Regions from separate parts of the Erwinia sp. 009765445 genome, predicted to be linked through region 2. Evidence: predicted binding sites of a transcription regulator. Region 2 holds the regulator's gene; each other region holds the start of a gene.
The links. Region 2 encodes CRP, which controls carbon source genes, mostly activating them, when cyclic AMP is high. Its sites were predicted from a motif close to ATGTGANNNNNNTCACAT; they were not measured.

Region 1 (6,658 bases), on a different contig from region 2:
TATAAATTCGTTCGTATCGGCAGCGAGGGCTGGTGGATGATTCAGATTAATCCAGCTCACAGAAAAAAATCTGTGCCAAAATAAATTACCGATTTAGAGATTTGCTGATTTGGCTCACAGGAATTCAAGTCCAGATATAATCAGAATATTCCTGAAGGATGATAAGTTTAAAATAAATCTTTTGAATAAGAGCGGGTTCGTTTCGTCCGCATAATAAAAAAATTTTCAGAGCCCACTTGGGTTCAGGGTTAGCTTGGCGTGACTTTCTCCCTTGTAGACAAGGACGTACCGAGTATTGGCAATACGTTAAAGCACTACAAAGGATGCTTGGATGAAACACAGTGTCGTATCAAATGCAGCCTGGATGATGTCAGAGAAAGTGGTCTCTGTATTCGGTGTGATATTTGTCACATCCTATGTCGCTAAATCTTTTGGCCCATCCGTTTTTGGTCAAATAGCATTTTCTGCCTCACTTTTTTCAATTGTTCAGACCATTGCTATATTCGGGACTGAAACCATTCTGTTTAAAAGTATCAGCAAAAGTGCGACCAAGGGCATACGCCTGATGGCGGTGGCAAAACAATTGCGTATGGCGTTGTTATTATTACTGTCCGTACCGGTTTTGATTTATGTCTGGTTAATTATGCGGGAAAACTTTCTGGTTTTCGCCATTGCTGCATTTCTGTCATCGCTGTTCGTGACGCAGGATATCTTCAGCGTTTATAACAACGCCAGGCTGGAATCGCGCATGAACACCATTGCTAATGCAACAGGGATGGCACTCAGTTTTGGGATCAGTTTTACCGTGGCCTGGCTGAAGCTGAACCCCGTGTGGCTCTCGTTATCGATCGTGTCGGTGACACTGGTGCCTTACCTGATCAAGCGAAATATCTTCTTTCAGGCCAACAGCATCAGTCCGCCACCGAAGCGAAAGCACCGCAGCTACCTGCGCTATCTGTTTCATGCCGGGTTGCCGCTGGCGATTTCCAGCGTGTTTATCTCAATTCAGGTAAAGCTCGCACAGTTTTTCCTGGTTGGCGTGGGTTCAGCGCATGAGCTGGGGCTGTTTACCGCTGCGAATACGATCTCTGCCTCGTGGATTTTTATCCCTGTGGCAATCATTACATCCAGCTTCTCTGAGATCTTCAGGGAGCGGGCGGATGTGGCTGCGAAGTTAGCTGCGAAGCTGTATGGCTATGTTATGGCAGTCTCATTTTTGATGCTCTTAATCGTCGCGCTGTTTGGCGAGCAGATCATCCGTTCCCTTTATGGGCATGACTACACACAATCGGGAAATCTCGTTACGTTATTGTCGTTAGCAACCTGTTTTTCGGCAATGGGAACAGTAGCTTATCGTTACATGGTGAAAGAAGGTGGGTTTAATTATCTGCTGGTAAAGATCGTTTTACTGGTGGTGATTAGCGTGGCAACCAACTGGTTTTTCATTCGTTCCTGGGGACTGACAGGCGCTGCCTGGAGCGTACTGGTTACCGAGCTGTTGTCCCTCACGGTAATGAACTATTTCTTTAAGAATGGCGTCATTCTTAAAATACAGCTTTCCTCACTTAACTACAAAACCTACAAATGAGGTAAAAAATGTCAAAACTCAAAGCACAATTGAGAAACAGCGTCTTATACCTTCTCAGGAAAATGCCGTGGTCTTACCAGGACAGATTTCATTATTATCGTAAATTTAAAAAGTTACCCAATATTCGCCAGCCGAAATTGTTTAATGAGAAAATTCTGTATCGTAAATTTGTCACCGGCGACTATGTTCGTTATGGGATCCTTTCGGACAAAGTATTGGTGAGAGACTACATAGCAAAAACCATTGGTAACGAGTATTTAATTCCCTTGCTGCACGAAACGGATAAGCCCGTTACGCTGTTAGGACTTAAGTCGTTAAAAGATACGGTTATAAAATCCAACCACGGCTCAGGAATGGTGGAAATCCTGCTGGAAGAACCGGATTGTATTCAGAAGCAGTTGCTGATCAAGCGGTGCGAAGAGTGGCTAACCCGTGACTTCTCACTGGAAGCGCGTGAAATCCATTATCGCTATATCAAACCGCGGATTTTGGTTGAGCAGTACGTAGGTGACGGCAAGTTTGCTGCTGTCGACTATAAGTTTCATATGTTTAACAAGAAAGACGGCAACTTTGAGTACGTGCTGCAGATCATCTACAACCGTTGTGGAAACTCACCGCTGTCGATGAACTTCTACGTTAACAGCCTGACGTCGTGCTTCTATAAAATCCGCGATACCGGGTTGGACATCAGCAACGATTTGCCGACGCTGTACAAAGCGCTGGAGCTGAGCAAGAAACTGGCGAATGATTTCGACTACGTGCGGGTGGACTGGTACATCAATGACGGGCAGATTTACTTTGGTGAGCTGACCTTCACGCCGGGCGCGGGGCTGGTGACCGGACTGGATCACGGTCTCAATGAGATCATGGGCAACATGTGGGTGCAGGACCATAAATCTGAGGTTTTGCCAAGACCGGCAGGTGAAGTGGCAGCATTGCCTGTGGTGTTGAAGAAAGTCTGAACTGCGCCACGACACGACGAGCCGCTTTCTCTCAGAACGCGGCTCGTTTGCATTTTAAGGCATTGGGTAGTCAGTCGGGGTATGGCTCATCACGTCGACAAACACATCTTTGGTGATATGCCAGAAGTTGAGCAGGTTATCCATGCTCAGAGTGATACCCAGCAGGCCGGTCACGAACCAGCATGACATGCCGATCCCGACGCCGGTAAAGATGAATGCCATGCCGTTATGGCTGGTCTGGCGGCACTTCACTTTCAACGTGCTGGCCATAAACATCATCACTGCGCTAACCAGTTCCCATCTCATCAACACCAGGCTGGCGGTTAAGGTACCCATATCTTTTCAAACTCCGCGACAAATCATGCCTGACATTGATCTGCGCCACATGCAGGACAAAAAGTTGCCAGGATTGCTTTTTATCTGAGCTGGCTCAGGAGCCATAGAAGTGTGACGACGGTCACATTATATCACTCGATTTTAAAAATTGAACAATTTTTAGGCCTGGTATGGTAGTTTTTTTGCACCTGTTAAAATACATCTTAATTTCCCGTGGGTTATCATTTTTGCGTGATTGGGCCTGATGGTATAACAGGCCAGATTAATTTAACTTAGTCAAAAAGTTGGTCGTTTCTCACACCGCGAATTCTGCCAATTAAGCAATTGTTTTTATCATCCTTAGAATTTTATATTTAATTTAAGGAGGTTAGCCCTATTTTGAGACGATTGATGAGAATTGTTATCATTTATAAAGTTTAATTTTTCTTGGTATTACCGCTGTTTCTGCTGCCAGTAACTTATTAAAAAACAACCCTTTAATATTGCTAGCAATATTAAAGGGCAGATAATCACTTAACGTCCGTTTAGGCATTTTTCATTCTGACTTAAGTCAAATTAACCTCTTTAAGAGGAATCTGACCTGTCGAAAGTTGTACAAGCCGACATTGGGTTGTAGGTTTTTTTTAAACAAAAAGTCTTATAACTCATTCCCTTCCATTGCGAGGGGGGGAGAATTCCTGTCCCTCAAATAAGCTCGCTCAATAATCGTCATCGTGAAATGTCTTTATGGAGCAATAAAAATTAAATAAGGAGCCTTTGTGTTTTTCAATGGCTGTTTGCGGCTGAAAGGCCTGTTTTATCACCAGAGAACTTCCCTGGCTCTGTGTCTGCTACTGGGTTCATTACCACAGAGCAGCCAGGCCTCGGAAACCTATGACCAGATGATTGTTCAGGCCCGGTCGGGCAACAGCTCACCGGTGCTGGACTGGCTGGCGAAGGAGGCTGAACGCCGTCCGCTGACCCGTGGAGAATTGGCTGACTGGTTGCAGATTGCTGGTTGGGCAAACCAGGACCGCCAGGTTGTCGACATCTGGCAGCGTTATCAGGCCAGTGGGCCTCTGCCTGTGCGGGCCAAAGTGGCTGTTGCCCGGGCTTACCGTAATCTGAAAGAGTGGAATACCTCTCTGCTGCTGTGGCATGAGGCTCTGCGGGCTGAGACTGACAATGACGATCTGAACAGCGGGCTGATCATGACGCTGGCGGACAGCGGTGACACCACTTCAGCTCAGCAGCTTGCCCGCCAGCGTCTCGTTGTCAGGCAGACTCCTCAACGTTATCTGGATCTGACCTACGCTCAGCGAGCGGCAGGCAGGGACTGGGACGCTCTGCAAACGGCCAGCGAAGCGAAACGCCATTTTCCTGATGACGTTACCCTGCGCCGCGACTATGCTGCCACACTTTCGATGAACCGGGTCAGTGGCCCGGCGCTGCGGAATGCGGCACTGTCCAACTTCCTGCTGCAGAACAGCGCAAGCTTCAGGCTGATGCAGCGGCACAAGAAGTTCGTATCGCCGTGACTGCCAGCCGTTCGGAGGCTGAGCGTTTTCGTGTAGCCGACCGCGCGCTTGCCGACTACGACCGCCTGCTGGCTGCCTGGAAAAACCTCCAGTCTGCCCGGGCAGACTATCAGCGGGCACGGATCGATCGCCTTGGGGCGCTGGTTGCCCGCAGCCGGATGCGGGAAGCGACGGAGGAGTATCAGCAGCTGATAGCCGAAGGGCAAACCATCCCGCCTTATGCCCAGCGCTGGGCGGCTTCCGCATGGCTTTACCAGCACCAGCCGGACAAAGCCCTGAAGCTGTATCAGGCGGTGCGGGCTGAAGGGCAGGGAAGCCAGCTGACGCGCGACGATCAGAGCGATCTGTTTTATGCCTTCAGTGAGGATGAGCAGCCCGCAGGCGCCGGGCAGCAGAGTGAAGACTTCAGCCGCGCTAATCCCTACTACCGCCGGATTTATGGCTCGCCACTGCGCGTGCCCAACGAAAGCTGGCTGGATGCACAGCAGCTGCGCGTTCAGTCATCTTTTTTCACCGCCGACCTGGATGCTGCACAGAAACGTGCAGAGCATCTGGCCCGCACCGCGCCGGGTAATCAGGGGTTACAGATTGACCTTGCCAGTATTTACCTCTCACGGGGCTGGCCGCGTCGCGCAGAAGCGGAGTTGAAGCGGGTGGAAAGTATGGACGACCGGAATATTCAGCTGGAAACCCAGCAGGGCCAGACCGCGCTGGATTTACAGGAGTGGCGGCAGGCCGATCTTCTGGCCGATGACGTTTATCAGCGCCAGCCTGAGGACCATGCCACGCAGCGGCTCAGCCGCCTGCGCGACGTGCATCATATGTATGAACTGCGTATTGAAGGTGAGCACGGCATCAATTCAGACAGCCCGGTCAGCGGTGCAAACGATTTCTCGGTTGATGCCTTGCTGTATGCCCCACCGGTGGCTGAAAACTGGCGTTTGTTTACCGGCCTGGGGTTTAACGACAGCGAATTTGAAGAAGGGAAAGCGATTAATCGCAGCGTGCGCGGCGGTATTGAGTACCGCGCACGGGATAACTGGGCGGAAGCTGAACTGAACGGCCAGAACTATGGCTATGGACAGAAAACCGGCGTGCGCCTCTCCGGCTGGCATGACTTTAACGACCAGTGGCGAATTGGCGGTTCTGCGGAACGGCTGATGCGCGACACGCCTCTTCAGGCGCTGCGTAACGGCGTGACGGCCAACGGTGGCAGGGTATATCTGCGCTGGCAGCAGAACGAAAGCCGTTCATGGCAGGCCTCACTTACCCCGAGCTGGTTCTCTGATGGCAACCAGCGGCTGGAATACAGCATCGATGGTCAGGAGCGTATCTGGAGCGGCCCTTATCTGACGGTGGATTTCACCCCGAACATCAGCGGCAGCCACAACAGTAAAACCACCGGGCCTTACTACAGCCCGTCCAGCGACTTTGCCGTGGTACCTGCCGTTACCCTCGATCATCTGATGTACCGCCATTACCAGACAGAATGGAGCCAGGAGGTCGAACTGGGTGCGGGCGGCTACTGGCAGCAGGGCCAGGGGACCGGCGCGGTTACCACGATAGGTTACGGCCAGCGCGTGCGCTGGAACGACGTGCTGGATAGCGGCGTGATGCTGACCTGGGACAAACGCCCCTATGACGGCGTGCGTGAACAGAATCTCTCCGTGTCGTTTGACATGAATTATCGTTTTTAAGGGAGCCGACCATGCGACCGCATTTACGTCATGTTTTACTCGCTTCGCTGGCTCTGCTGATGCTCAACGCCTGCAGCCAGACGATGCCTCCGCGCTTTGTCGCACCGGCCGATCGCCCGAAACTGTCGGCAGAACAGCCCTGGCCGAAAAATCACTTTCTGGTACTGGCTTATCACGATGTGGAGGATGGCGCTGCCGATCAGCGCTACCTTGCCGTGCGTACCAGCGCGCTGAACGATCAGTTCGCGTGGCTGAAAGAGAATGGCTATCACCCGGTGTCGGTTGATGACGTGCTGGTCGCCCACGCGGGCGGCAAGCCGCTACCGCCGAAAGCGGTGTTGCTGACTTTTGATGATGTCTACAGCAGCTTTTACCGCCGTGTTTATCCGTTGCTTCAGGCTTATCAGTGGTCAGCCCTGCTGTCACCGGTCGGGCACTGGGTCAGCACACCAGCAGACAAGCCGGTGGATTTTGGCGGCCTGATCACCCCGCGCGATCGCTTTGCCACCTGGCAGCAGGTCGGCGAGATGTCGTGCTCCGGCCTGGTGGAAATAGGTG
Region 2 (6,658 bases):
ACTGCGCGATGGCAAGCCTGACGAGATTATGGGGTTCCGCCATCGTCATCTGCCGCTGGAAGGGGTGCAGTTCCATCCGGAAAGCATTCTCAGCGAGCAGGGACACCAGCTGCTGGAAAATTTCCTCCGGCAGTGAAAAAGTTTCCTTTGATTGATTTTTTATGCATATTTTGTGATTATAATTTCACTTCCTGCAACGTAAAAAAAACAGATGAGGTAGTCAATGGCAGCGGATAAATTAGCGGTAACGCGGGCGACGTTCGATGAGGTGATCCTGCCTGTTTATGCACCAGCTCAGTTTGTGCCGGTGAAGGGCAAAGGCAGCCGGGTCTGGGACCAGCAGGGGAAAGAGTATATCGACTTTTCCGGCGGTATCGCGGTGACTGCGCTGGGCCACTGCCATCCGGCGCTGGTGGAAGCCTTAAAAAGCCAGGGAGAGACGCTGTGGCACACCAGCAACGTCTTCACCAACGAACCTGCGCTGCGCCTCGCCAGCAAACTGATTGCAGCGACTTTTGCCGATCGCGTGTTTTTTGCTAACTCCGGCGGTGAAGCGAACGAAGCCGCTTTCAAGCTGGCCCGCTATTACGCCTCAAAACGCCATTCGCCTTACAAGAGCAAAATCATCGCTTTCCACAACGCCTTCCACGGGCGGACGCTGTTTACCGTTTCCGTTGGTGGGCAGCCGAAATACTCGGACGGCTTCGGTCCGAAACCGGCGGATATCCTCCACGTGCCGTTTAACGATCTGGCTGCGGTCAAAGCGGTTATCGATGATCACACCTGCGCCATCGTGGTGGAGCCAATCCAGGGTGAAGGCGGTATTATGCCTGCCACGCCGGAGTTTATGCAGGGCCTGCGCCAGTTGTGTGATGAGCATCAGGCACTGCTGGTGCTGGATGAAGTGCAGAGCGGCATGGGCCGCAGCGGCAAACTGTTTGCTTACGAGCATTACGGCGTGGAGCCGGACATTCTGACCACCGCAAAAGCGCTGGGCGGCGGCTTCCCGGTCAGTGCGATGCTGACCACTAATGCAATTGCCTCCACCATGTCACCGGGCGTGCATGGCACCACTTACGGCGGTAACCCACTGGCCTGTGCGGTGGCCGAAGCAGCATTGGATATCATCAACACCGAAGAAGTGCTGAGCGGCGTGGAAACCCGTCGCCAGCAGTTTGTCACTGCGCTGAAAGCAATCGACGCGAAGCTGGATCTGTTCAGTGAAATCCGTGGCAAAGGCTTGCTGATTGGCGCGGCTCTCAAGCCACAGTATGCCGGTAAGGCTCGTGACATTTTGAATGCTGCAGCGGCGGAAGGGGTGATGATCCTTAACGCAGGAACGGATGTGATCCGCTTTGCGCCTTCACTGGTGATCGAACCGGCTGATATTGAAGAGGGGATGGGGCGCTTTGCCGTCGCGGTGGAGAAAGTGCTGGCCGGTTAAGGCACGCAAACGGCGAGGTTGTTAACATACTCCCTGCGCCTTGAGTTTGTAGCAAACAGGGGCCTGAGCGATCGGGTCTATTTTCTCAAGCGCCGCGACAGCCAGCGCCCGTGATGTGGGCGATTGAACCATGCCAGTGATGAGATGGTGTGCATCACGCTGAGATGTCCCAATATGCGCTGCACGTGCCTTTCCAGAATGGTCACCGGACCCTGCTGAATTTCTCCCTGGCCATCCAGCACGTTAGTGTCAGAGCTGGGGCCGTCATATTCCAGTCGCTGCTGGCAGCGCTGTAACGCAATCTCACAGGACTGCAAATACCGCTCCGCCAGCGATGACGTCAGCATGGTATGCTCACGCGCGAGGATGGTCATCGCGTTGATGTGCTCAACGATAAACTGGCTGTGCGTCACCCACAGCTTCATGTCTGCCAGATAACTCGAATCGAAACCGGGCTCCTGCATCGCCTGATTCAGCGAGTTAAAGAGGGCGTTATGAGCCTGATTGACCCGCATACGCTGGTAAGCCAGCTTTACCGGGTCCTGCTCGTTGCCCAGCAGCATCTGCAGCGCTCCCTGATAGGCTTCCAGCGCATCGTGCGCATTCTGCCGCAGCAGCCCGCTTTGCCACTGCGGCCACAGCCAGATCATGCCGCCAAAGGCAATCAGGCAGCCCATCAGCGTATCCATCAGGCGCGGCAGCAGGAAATCAGCCCCGTTCAGTGACAGCAGTTGAAGGGAGTAAACCGCCGTGACGGTAAAGCCAATCATCGCCCAGCCGTAGAACTTACGGATAAACAGGTAGCTGATCAGGGTGATTGCCAGCATCACCAGCAGCACCAGAGGCTCCGGGGCCTGCAGCCGCAGAGTAACGGCAGCGATAATCAGCCCGGCAAGGGTCCCCAGCGCTCTGTGCTGGATCCGGACTCTGGTGGCGCTGTAACCGTTCTGACTGACAAACATCACCGTCATCAAAATCCAGTAGGGCTTGGGCAGGTTAAAGAACAGCGCCAGCGAGCTGGCAAAGGTCAGCATCACCGCAAAACGGGCGGCGGTGCGCAGCGCGGCGGACGTCAGCGACAGATAACTTCTTATGGCCGGGAGCAGCGGCAGACGGCGCTGGCGGTCGGCCATCAGGTCGCGCTGATAAAGTGGGCGCTGAGTGCGCAGGACGCGGGCAATGCGGCTGAAGTGGTAATAACAGAAGTTGCCGACCGGATTGTCCCGGTGCTGGCGGGAAATTTTTTCCAGCGCCTGAAGCTGCTTATCCATGGTAAATCGCTCAGGCAGCTTATGATAAAGGATATCGTCTGCCAGCTCGCGCAGCCTGGCCGCAATGGTCTGGGCGTTCCAGCGGATCACCGCTTCGGCGTGGCTCTGTTCCACCAGCTTCTGCACCTCTTCCGGCTGATGCAGGCTGACGGAGATATGCTCCTGCAAATCCAGCGCCACCTGAAAGGCGCGGGTCAGCCGCTTGTGATGATTATCGTTATTGGCGGCCAGCATGTGCATTTGCTGGTAGCAGGTGGTGATCAGATCGACCGCTTTCTGCTGACGGGCCAGCAGCGGCGGCAGGGCTTTTTCCGGATCGGTGAGTTTAGTCAGCAGGGTATATTTAGCTTCACAGTAACCGGCCAGCTCCCGATACAGCAGGCTCAGCGTTTCGCGCATCGGCTGCTCTTTCCACAGCCAGAACCAGAACCAGTTGAAGACGCCGTACCAGACCGTGCCCAGTACGTAGAGCATCGGCGGCTGCCAGATTGGCATCCTTCCCGCCAGGCTGAGGGTGAAGATCGCCGCAATCAGCGAGCCGGGCAGCAGTCGTCCGTGCAGCGGGCTGATCTCTCCGGTCACGCCGAGCAGCATCGCCATCACGAACAAAATAGCGGGCAGGGGAACCTGGTGTGCACCCAGGTACTGGATCAGAAAGCTGCTGGAGGCAAACAGGCTACCGCCCACGATCAGGCGTTTGAAAAAGCGTTTATGCGGGGTATCAAGACCGGCGATGTTGCAGCAGGCCGGGACTAAGGAGAACAGCAATCCCTTTTGCAAATCGCCCAGCAGCCATCCGATAGCAACCGGTAAACAGAGCACCAGCGTCTGGCGCAGTGCGTAGTTGACTTCAGGGTGATAAATGATTCGACGCCACATCACTCCGTACCAAATAAAAAGGCGCAACAGAGACTGTTGCGCCGAGGATCAGAGCCGGTTAGCGTGTGCCGTAGACAACGATAGTTTTACCGTGCGCCGAGATCAGGTTCTGATCTTCCAGCATTTTCAAAATACGCCCAACGGTTTCACGGGAGCAGCCAACAATCTGGCCGATCTCCTGACGGGTGATTTTGATCTGCATTCCGTCAGGGTGAGTCATGGCATCCGGCTGTTTAGCCAGATTGAGCAGGGTTTGCGCGATGCGACCAGTCACATCGAGGAAAGCTAAATTGCCCACTTTCTCGGACGTTACCTGCAGGCGGCGCGCCATCTGCGAAGAGAGACGCATCAGAATGTCGGGGTTCACCTGGATCAGCTGGCGGAATTTCTTATAGGAAATTTCAGCGACTTCGCACGCGGTTTTTGCCCGTACCCACGCACTGCGCTCCTGACCCTCTTCGAACAGGCCAAGCTCGCCAATAAAATCGCCCTGATTGAGGTAAGAGAGGATCATCTCTTTGCCTTCTTCATCCTTGATCAGCACCGCTACCGCGCCTTTGACGATGTAGTAGAGGGTTTCCGCTTTCTCACCCTGGTGAATCAGCGTGCTTTTGGATGGATACTTATGAATATGGCAATGTGACAGGAACCATTCAAGTGTCGGGTCTGTTTGCGGTTTGCCGAGAACCATTCGCTGTTATCCTCTGTTGTCATCGTGCCTTAAATACAGGGGCAGAGTTCCCTGTCAGGCGTTGAAATAGTCAAGCGTTTCCCTGTCAGGAAATTTATTCGGCTTCTGTGGGAAGCCAGGCTCGTTATGTCGTTCCGTTTCGTCAAAGCTTGTAGAGTACTGACGAAAGTATTACAGCCTTGTTTGTAGCACAGCTTTGCACGAGTGTCTTCTGTTGTCTCGCTTCAGCATAGTGCGAAATCTGCTGCATTGCCGTTTTTGTTGCTAAAGCGTAATCTGGTGTTAACTGAATGAATTAGAGGAGTTTGTTATGCAGGCACGTGTCAAATGGGTGGAAGGGCTGACCTTTTTGGGAGAATCCTCATCAGGACATCAGGTGCTGATGGATGGCAACTCAGGGGATAAAGCACCCAGCCCGATGGAGATGGTGTTGATGGCAGCGGGCGGTTGTAGCGCGATTGACGTGGTTTCAATCCTGCAAAAAGGCCGTCACGATGTTAAAGACTGTGAGGTTAAGTTGACCTCCGAACGGCGTGAAGAGGCTCCGCGTCTCTTCACCCATATCAATCTGCATTTTATCGTAACGGGTAACGCATTGGGCGATAAAGCTGTGTCCCGCGCTGTCGATCTCTCAGCAGAAAAATATTGCTCCGTTGCGCTGATGCTGGGCAAAGGTGTGGAGATCACTCACAGCTATGAAGTGATTGAGCTGTAAAATATCCCGAGCCCCGCACTGTCGGGGCACTACTCTATCTTCTTCCCTTCGATTAACCGTTGCACCAGCGGCCCCATGATCAGCTCCATCGCCAGCCCCATTTTGCCGCCAGGTACCACCAGCGTGTTGATGTGAGAGATAAAAGAACCCTGCAGCATCGCCAGCAGATAGGGGAAGTCGATATCTTCCAGTCCCTGAAAGTGGATCACCACAAAACTTTCATCCAGCGACGGGATGCCCCGTGCGGCGAACGGATTGGAGGTATCAACGGTCGGGACGCGCTGGAAGTTAATGTGCGTGCGCGAGAACTGCGGAGTGATGAAGTTGATGTAATCCTCCATAGAACGCACTACCGAGTCCATTACCGCTTCACGCGAGTGGCCGCGTTCACTGGTATCACGCACCAGCTTCTGGATCCACTCCAGGTTAACGATAGGCACCACGCCAACCAGCAGATCCACATGCTGTGACACATTGTTCTGCGGTGTTACCACCCCGCCGTGCAGCCCTTCATAGAACAACACATCAGTCGGCTCCGGCAGCGGCTGCCACGGCGTGAAGGTTCCCGGCACCTGGTTCCACGGCACCGCCTCATCATAGGTATGCAGATACTTGCGCGACTTGCCGCTGCCGCTTTTGCCGTATTCCTGGAAGGTTTGCTCCAGCAGCGCGAAGTCGTTGGCATCAGGGCCAAAATAACTGATGTGTCGGCCCATATCGCGCGCTTTGCGGATTGCCATATCCATCTCAGGCCGGGTATAGCGGTGAAAGCTGTCCCCCTCCACTTCGGCGGCATGCAGGTTAAGCTGCTGAAAAATTTTGCGGAAGGCCAGGCTGGTTGTGGTGGTTCCCGCGCCGCTGGAACCGGTCACGGCAATCACCGGATGTTTGGCAGACATGTTAGCTCCCTGAGAAAGATCATATCGATCCAGCATTGGTATCATGTTTAGCGCACGGGTGTCACCTTTGCCCCTCTCCGATGCCAAAAAAGCAACGCGCCGCCGCATTTTTGCTGCTTCATTTAGCGCACCAAATTGCTCAGACTGTACAAAACAGTGCAGGAGATAACTTTCAATGAATATGCCTTCGTCACGCTGGTGGTGGGATCTCTCGACCCGTGAATTCAGCGAGCTGGAGATGGACAAGATTGTTGCGGTGCTGCCGATTGGCGCAGTGGAGCAGCATGGCCCGCATCTGCCAGTCAGGGTGGATGCCGCGATTAATGCCGGGATCGTTGCCGAAGCGGTCGGCATGATGCCTGCAGATCTCCCGGTGCTGATCCTTCCCGCACTGCCGGTCGGCAAATCTGATGAGCATCTCAATTACCCTGGCACGCTGACCCTTCCTTATGATGTGCTGGGCAAAGTGTGGTTTGAAGTGGCAAAAAGCGCCTGGCGCGCCGGGATCCGCAAGCTGATTTTCTGGAATTCGCATGGCGGCCAGCCGCAGCTGATGGAGATTGTCTGCCGCCAGCTGCGCATTGAACTGGGAGTATTTGCCGTCGGAGCCAGCTGGTTCCGTACCATCGACTCCAGCGATCTGTTCAGTGAACACGAGCGGCAGCACGGTATTCATGGCGGTGAGTCGGAAACCAGTGTGATGCTGCATCTTCATCCGGATCTGGTGCAGATGAAATATGCAGAGGATTTTGTATCCGC
Region 3 (6,658 bases), on a different contig from region 2:
TGCCAATATCACCGGCATGGTTCTTGACCTGCGCGACTTCGCCGGAGCAGATCAACCATCTCTGCAGTACATCGGTAAGGCTCTGCGTGAATTCCGCGACAGCGGTAAGCAAATCTATGCCACCGGTGACAGCTACAGCCAGGCGCAATATTACCTGGCCAGCTTCGCCAACAAAATCTATCTCTCCCCTCAGGGAACGGTGGATCTGCATGGCTTCGCCACCAACGGTCTTTACTACAAGACCCTGCTGGATAAGCTGAAAATCAGCTCACACGTCTTCCGTGTCGGCACTTATAAGTCGGCGGTAGAACCGTTCCTGCGCGATGATATGTCACCGGCAGCGCGTGATGCGGACAGCCGCTGGATTGGCGAACTGTGGCAGAACTACCTCAACACCATCGCCGCTAATCGCCAGATTACGCCTGAACAGGTGTTCCCGGGCGCTCAGGGCGTGCTGGACGGCCTGCAGAAAGTCGGTGGAGATACGGCTCAGTATGCCAAAGATAACAAGCTGGTTGATGAGCTGGCTTCCCGCGCGGCAGTAGATCAGCAGATGAGTAAAATCTTCGGCTGGGATAAAGCGGCCAGTGATTTTAAAGGCACCAGCATTTACGACTATCAGGTCAAGGATTACAGCACGACTGACGGCAACATTGCCGTGGTGATGGCGAACGGCGCAATTATGGACGGCGATGAAACACCGGGCAGCGTCGGCGGCGATACCACCGCGATGGAAATTCGTCAGGCGCGCCTGGATCCGAAAATCAAGGCAATCGTGTTCCGCATTAACAGCCCTGGCGGCAGCGTGACGGCTTCCGAGACCATTCGTGAAGAACTGGCTGCGGCGAAGGAATCGGGTAAACCGGTGGTGGTTTCCATGGGCGGTATGGCTGCCTCCGGTGGTTACTGGATCTCCACTCCGGCTAACTACATCATCGCCAGCCCAAGTACGCTTACCGGATCCATCGGCATTTTCGGGGTGATTAACACCGTTGAAAACACGCTGGACTCAATTGGTGTGCATACCGATGGCGTCTCCACTTCGCCACTGGCTGATGTGGCAACCACCAAGGCGCTACCGCCTGAGGTTGCGCAGATGATGCAACTGAGCATCCAGAACGGTTACAAAAACTTCCTTGGCCTGGTCGCCAGCTCGCGCGGTAAAACACCAGAGCAGATTGACCAGATTGCCCAGGGTCACGTCTGGACCGGCAGCGATGCAAAATCCAACGGTCTGGTGGATTCACTTGGTGACTTCGACGATGCCGTGGCAAAAGCGGCCGAACTGGCAAAACTCAAGCAGTGGCATCTCAACTGGTATCAGGATGAACCCGGCTTTATTGACCTGCTGTTCAGCCAGATGAACGTGTCAGCCCGCGCCGCGCTGCCGGATGCTCTTAAAGCTTATCTGCCTGCGCCAATGATCGACGTAATGGCGGCAATGAAAAACCAGCCGGGTCTGTTTGATAACCTCAACGATCCGCAAAACCGCTATGCCATGTGCCTTACCTGTGGACAGGTGAAATAACATAACCCGCAGCCCGGCATCTGGTCGGGCTGCTTTTGCTCTGCTTTCCCCTTATACTTCGCCTTTTTGGCAAGCCTGAGTCTTTAAATGCATAAGAAATCAATTTACGTCGCCTATACTGGCGGGACCATCGGCATGCAGCGTTCCGAGCATGGCTATATTCCGGTATCGGGCCACCTGCAAACCCAGCTGGCGAATATGCCAGAATTCCACCGCGCCGAGATGCCGGACTTCACTATACACGAGTACTCGCCGTTAATCGACTCATCGGATATGACGCCACAGGATTGGCAATCGATTGCGGATGATATCCAGGCTAATTACGATAAATACGATGGCTTTGTGATCCTGCATGGCACAGATACCATGGCCTTCACCGCTTCAGCTCTCTCCTTTATGCTGGAGAATCTGTCCAAGCCGGTAATTGTGACAGGGTCACAAATCCCTCTGGCAGAACTGCGTTCAGACGGGCAGCAAAACCTGCTGAATTCCCTGTTCGTTGCCGCCAACTACCCGATCAACGAAGTTGCACTGTTCTTCAACAACACGCTGTATCGCGGTAACCGTACAACCAAGGCCCATGCCGATGGCTTCAACGCCTTCGCCTCGCCTAACCTTGCGCCGCTGCTTGAAGCGGGCATCCATATCCGTCGCCTGAACACCCCTGCCGCGCCAATGGGCCCGGGCGAGCTGATTGTGCACCCTATTACGCCACAGCCGATTGGCGTGGTGACTATCTATCCCGGAATTTCTTCCGATGTGGTAAGCAACTTCCTGCGTCAGCCGGTGAAAGCGCTGATCCTGCGTTCTTATGGCGTTGGCAATGCCCCACAGAACCCGGCCTTCCTGAAGGAGCTGAAAGAAGCTTCCGATCGCGGCATTGTTGTGGTCAACCTGACTCAGTGTATGTCCGGCAAGGTGAATATGGGTGGCTACGCCACCGGTAACGCCCTGGCGCTGGCAGGCGTGATCAGCGGTTATGATTTAACGGTAGAAGCAACGCTGACCAAGCTGCACTATCTGCTGAGCCAGAATCTGACCAGCGAGCAGGTGCGCCAGCAGATGCAGATTAACCTGCGCGGTGAACTGACCCCGGACGATAAGTGAGAGAGCGATAATGACCACACAGCAGGCGCTGCTTCTGATTGATTTACAAAATGACTTCTGTCCCGGTGGCGCGCTGGCGGTCAGCGGAGGCGATGAAGTCATCGCTATTGCTAACCAGTACGCCGCAGAATTTCACCAGCGAGGTCAGCCGGTGGTGGCCTCGCTGGACTGGCATCCGGCGGAACATGGCAGCTTTGCTTCCAACTCCGGCCAGGCAGCCTGGACGTTGGGCAAACTTGAGGGGCTGTCGCAGGTTTGGTGGCCCGATCACTGTATCCAGCACGGAGCCGGTGCGCAGCTGCATCCCGGGCTGGATCAACGCTATATCAGCGAGAAGATTTATAAAGGGCAGGATCCGAAGGTGGACAGCTACAGTGCATTCTTCGATAACGGCCACCGCAATAAAACCACGCTGGATCTGTGGCTCAAAAACCACGGGATTACCGCCCTGACGGTGATGGGTCTGGCAACGGATTACTGTGTGAAATACAGCGTGCTGGACGCACTGGCGCTGGGCTACACCGTTACGGTGATCGCTGCAGGTTGTCGTGGCGTCAATCTGGCATCGGGTGACAGTGAGCAAGCGCTGGCAGATATGGCGGCAAAGGGTGCCATTATTTTATAAACCCATTGCCAGTCAGATGCGCAGCCATTGCTGAACCGTCAGCATTCGCTGCCATTATAAGGGGGCCTTCTGCGCCCCTTTTTAACGCCATTTATTCCTGAAGGAATAATTTACTGCAACCGGATATGGGTGACGTTGTCATCCTCAATGCCGAACTCCTCTTTCAGCTGCTTCTTGGTTTTCATCACCATTTCGCCGCCCTTACCCACGCTCATGTGCTGAGGCTGTTCGTTATGGCGAGCCTGCCAGAGCATCACCAGTTGCAGACTGTTTTCCTTCTGTTCTGGCGTCAGAGCCACGCCATCAGCCCATTTGCCGGTTTCCACTGCGGTGACCAGACGCTGATAAACTTCCGGCGTCATGGCGGCAATCATCTCATCCAGCTCCATAGCAACTATCCTTTAATATTATTGCCATCATCGTCGGTAAAGCTTAACGAGGCGGAGTTAACACAGTAACGCTCTCCAGTTGGCTGTGGGCCATCAGGGAAAACGTGCCCCAGGTGTGCATCACAGTTGCCGCAGCGGATTTCAATACGCTGCATACCGTGCGAATCATCTTCAATATATTTAATAGAATCTTCATGATACGACTGATAAAAACTCGGCCAGCCGCAGCCGGAGTCGTATTTAGTTTCAGACAGGAACAGCGGCGAGTTGCACACCAGGCAGTGATAAATTCCCTCGCCTTTGTTGTGCAGCAATTTACCTGAGAAAGGCGGTTCGGTGCCGCGATGCTGCGTGACATAGCGCTGCATTTCGTTGAGGTCGGTTTCTGGGCTCAGTTGCTTCGGGTCATTAGCCATTTTGCTACTCTCGGGGGGTGAATCTGAAAATATCGGCTACTATTCTAACAAATACTTAACAACGTCAGGGGATTTTTTCGTTTCAGGGGGAGTCTGAAAGTGACCTGAAGATGAAAATGTGACTCAGATCACCCTTTGAGTTCGCCACCCCTTTATATTTGGGCAGAGCGTCCCCATATGAACCTTTATCGGTGGTCAGGGAACACGCATCCAGGGCAATAATTCCTGCTTTGCGGTTTGATTTGTCGCAACTATTGAAGCGATTCCGCTTGACGCCTGGTAAGGTTTTTGTAATTTTACAGCCAACCTTTTATTCACTAACAACAGCTGGTGGAATATATGACTATCAAAGTAGGTATCAACGGTTTTGGCCGTATCGGTCGCATCGTTTTCCGTGCTGCTCAGCAGCGTTCTGACATCGAGATCGTGGGCATCAACGATCTGCTGGACGCAGAGTACATGGCTTACATGCTGAAATATGACTCTACTCACGGTCGTTTCGACGGCACTGTAGAAGTTAAAGACGGCCACCTGGTTGTCAACGGCAAAACCATCCGTGTTACCTCTGAACGCGATCCGGCTAACCTTAAGTGGAATGAAATCGGTGTTGACGTTGTTGCTGAAGCAACCGGTATCTTCCTGACCGACGAAACTGCGCGTAAGCACATCGAAGCTGGTGCCAAGAAAGTCGTGCTGACCGGTCCTTCTAAGGATGACACCCCAATGTTCGTGATGGGCGTGAACCATAAATCTTACGCTGGCCAGGAGATCGTTTCTAACGCATCCTGCACCACTAACTGCCTGGCACCACTGGCTAAAGTGATCAACGACAAGTTCGGTATCGTTGAAGCGCTGATGACCACTGTTCACGCAACCACCGCTACTCAGAAAACCGTTGATGGCCCGTCTCACAAAGACTGGCGCGGCGGCCGCGGCGCATCTCAGAACATCATCCCTTCTTCTACCGGTGCTGCTAAAGCGGTAGGTAAAGTGATCCCTGAGCTGAACGGCAAACTGACTGGTATGGCGTTCCGCGTTCCTACCCCTAACGTTTCCGTAGTTGACCTGACTGCACGTCTGGCTAAGCCTGCTTCTTACAAAGAAATCTGTGCAGCAATCAAAGCCGCAGCCGAAGGCGAAATGAAAGGCGTCCTGGGCTACACCGAAGACGAAGTGGTTTCTACCGATTTCAACGGCGAAACGCTGACTTCTATCTTTGATGCGAAAGCCGGTATCGCACTGAGCGACACTTTCGTGAAGCTGGTTTCCTGGTACGATAACGAAACTGGTTACTCCAACAAGGTCCTGGACCTGGTTGCTCACATCGCTAAATAAGCGCGATGAACTGACTCTGAGGGCGACTACGGTCGCCCTTTTTTTTCGCTAAAGGAAAGTTTTCTGATGAACGAAAAAATTTTTTCGCTTCCGGTTATCAACCAAATCACCCCGTATATTTCTCAACGCAAGATTGGCGACCTTCCCGTTGTGGTGATCGTCCATCCAAAAGTGCGTGCCGCCGTCACCCTGCAGGGTGCTCACCTGATTGCCTGGCAGCCGAACGGTGAAAAGCCGGTGATCTGGTTGAGTGAGAAAACGGCCTGGGCTACCGGTAAAGCTATCCGGGGCGGCGTACCTATCTGCTGGCCGTGGTTTGGACCTGCAGGTGAACCCGCTCATGGTTTTGCCCGCACCCTGCCATGGACGCTGTCAGCGCATGATGAGAACGATGAGAGCGTGATGCTGACGCTGGTGCTGGAGAGCAACGAGCAGACCAAAAAGCTCTGGCCGCACGACTTCACCCTGTTTGCCCGCTTCCGCTTCAGCGACCGCTGTGAGATTGAGCTGGAAGCCCACGGGGATTATGAAGCCACTGCAGCCCTGCACAGCTACTTCAGCGTTGAGGACATTGCAGGCGTGGAAGTCAGTGGGCTGGGCACCAGTTACATTGATAAGGTTAATAACGGCGTTACAGGCACATCTGAGTCTGGTAAACAGACCTATCCGGACCGCATCGACCGCATATATACGCAGCCAGAAGATTGCAGCGTGGTCGCCGATAAAGCCGGTAACCGTTCGCTGGACATCTATCATCATTACCAGAGTGACGTTGTCACCTGGAACCCTGGTCCGGAACTGTCATGCAGCATGGGTGATATGGCGAATGAAGGCTATAAAACGATGGTGTGCGTTGAAACGGCTCACGTTTCTTCACCGATGAAGTCAGCGGGTGAATCCCCTTCCCGCCTTGCCGCGACTTTCCGGGTGCGGAAAGGCGCTTGATTATCAATACTGACCGGGTCGTAACCGACCCGGAACTTTGGCACACGGGTAAGGATCTTGTCCGACATGAACCTCAGTTGGCTGGCGAACATTGCGGGCGGATGGCTGGCTGAGGTGGGTTTTGAGATGGGAACCGGCATGAGCGTGAAGGTGCTTGATGGCTGTGTGGTGCTGCCACCCTGTTCGCGTCTTTGGTGCTAAATTTTGCGATGCTTCTCAACACCGAACGCAGGTTATGGCTGCTGTAAATTTTTTACTTGATGGTATCCAGTCCCGCAAGCTTTGCCCGCAGATCTCTGCTGCAGATGCCGCT

Region 1: the regulator CRP is predicted to act here: its motif matches at 2,996-3,013, upstream of AC3Y5R_RS18230 (YjcB family protein).
Region 3: the regulator CRP is predicted to act here: its motif matches at 4,182-4,199, upstream of msrB (peptide-methionine (R)-S-oxide reductase MsrB).

What each region holds. Positions count from the first base shown of each region.
Region 1 is NZ_JBYUWC010000017.1:55,728-62,385, forward strand. It holds gene AC3Y5R_RS18220 (MATE family efflux transporter) at 332-1,588, shown strand; gene AC3Y5R_RS18225 (ATP-grasp fold amidoligase family protein) at 1,597-2,550, shown strand; gene AC3Y5R_RS18230 (YjcB family protein) at 2,605-2,886, opposite strand; gene AC3Y5R_RS18235 (hypothetical protein) at 3,645-4,403, shown strand; gene pgaA (poly-beta-1,6 N-acetyl-D-glucosamine export porin PgaA) at 4,400-6,100, shown strand; partial or broken gene pgaB (poly-beta-1,6-N-acetyl-D-glucosamine N-deacetylase PgaB) at 6,112-6,658, shown strand, end outside.
Region 2 is NZ_JBYUWC010000008.1:189,122-195,779, forward strand. It holds gene AC3Y5R_RS10960 (aminodeoxychorismate synthase component II) at 1-136, shown strand, start outside; gene argD (bifunctional acetylornithine/succinyldiaminopimelate transaminase) at 224-1,444, shown strand; gene AC3Y5R_RS10970 (YccS/YhfK family putative transporter) at 1,522-3,594, opposite strand; gene crp (cAMP-activated global transcriptional regulator CRP) at 3,653-4,285, opposite strand; gene AC3Y5R_RS10980 (OsmC family protein) at 4,596-5,000, shown strand; gene AC3Y5R_RS10985 (phosphoribulokinase) at 5,030-5,899, opposite strand; gene AC3Y5R_RS10990 (creatininase family protein) at 6,075-6,658, shown strand, end outside.
Region 3 is NZ_JBYUWC010000001.1:102,146-108,803, forward strand. It holds gene sppA (signal peptide peptidase SppA) at 1-1,528, shown strand, start outside; gene ansA (asparaginase) at 1,616-2,635, shown strand; gene pncA (bifunctional nicotinamidase/pyrazinamidase) at 2,646-3,260, shown strand; gene AC3Y5R_RS00450 (YeaC family protein) at 3,371-3,649, opposite strand; gene msrB (peptide-methionine (R)-S-oxide reductase MsrB) at 3,655-4,065, opposite strand; gene gapA (glyceraldehyde-3-phosphate dehydrogenase) at 4,405-5,400, shown strand; gene AC3Y5R_RS00465 (D-hexose-6-phosphate mutarotase) at 5,467-6,345, shown strand; gene AC3Y5R_RS00470 (hypothetical protein) at 6,412-6,546, shown strand; gene AC3Y5R_RS00475 (hypothetical protein) at 6,599-6,658, opposite strand, start outside.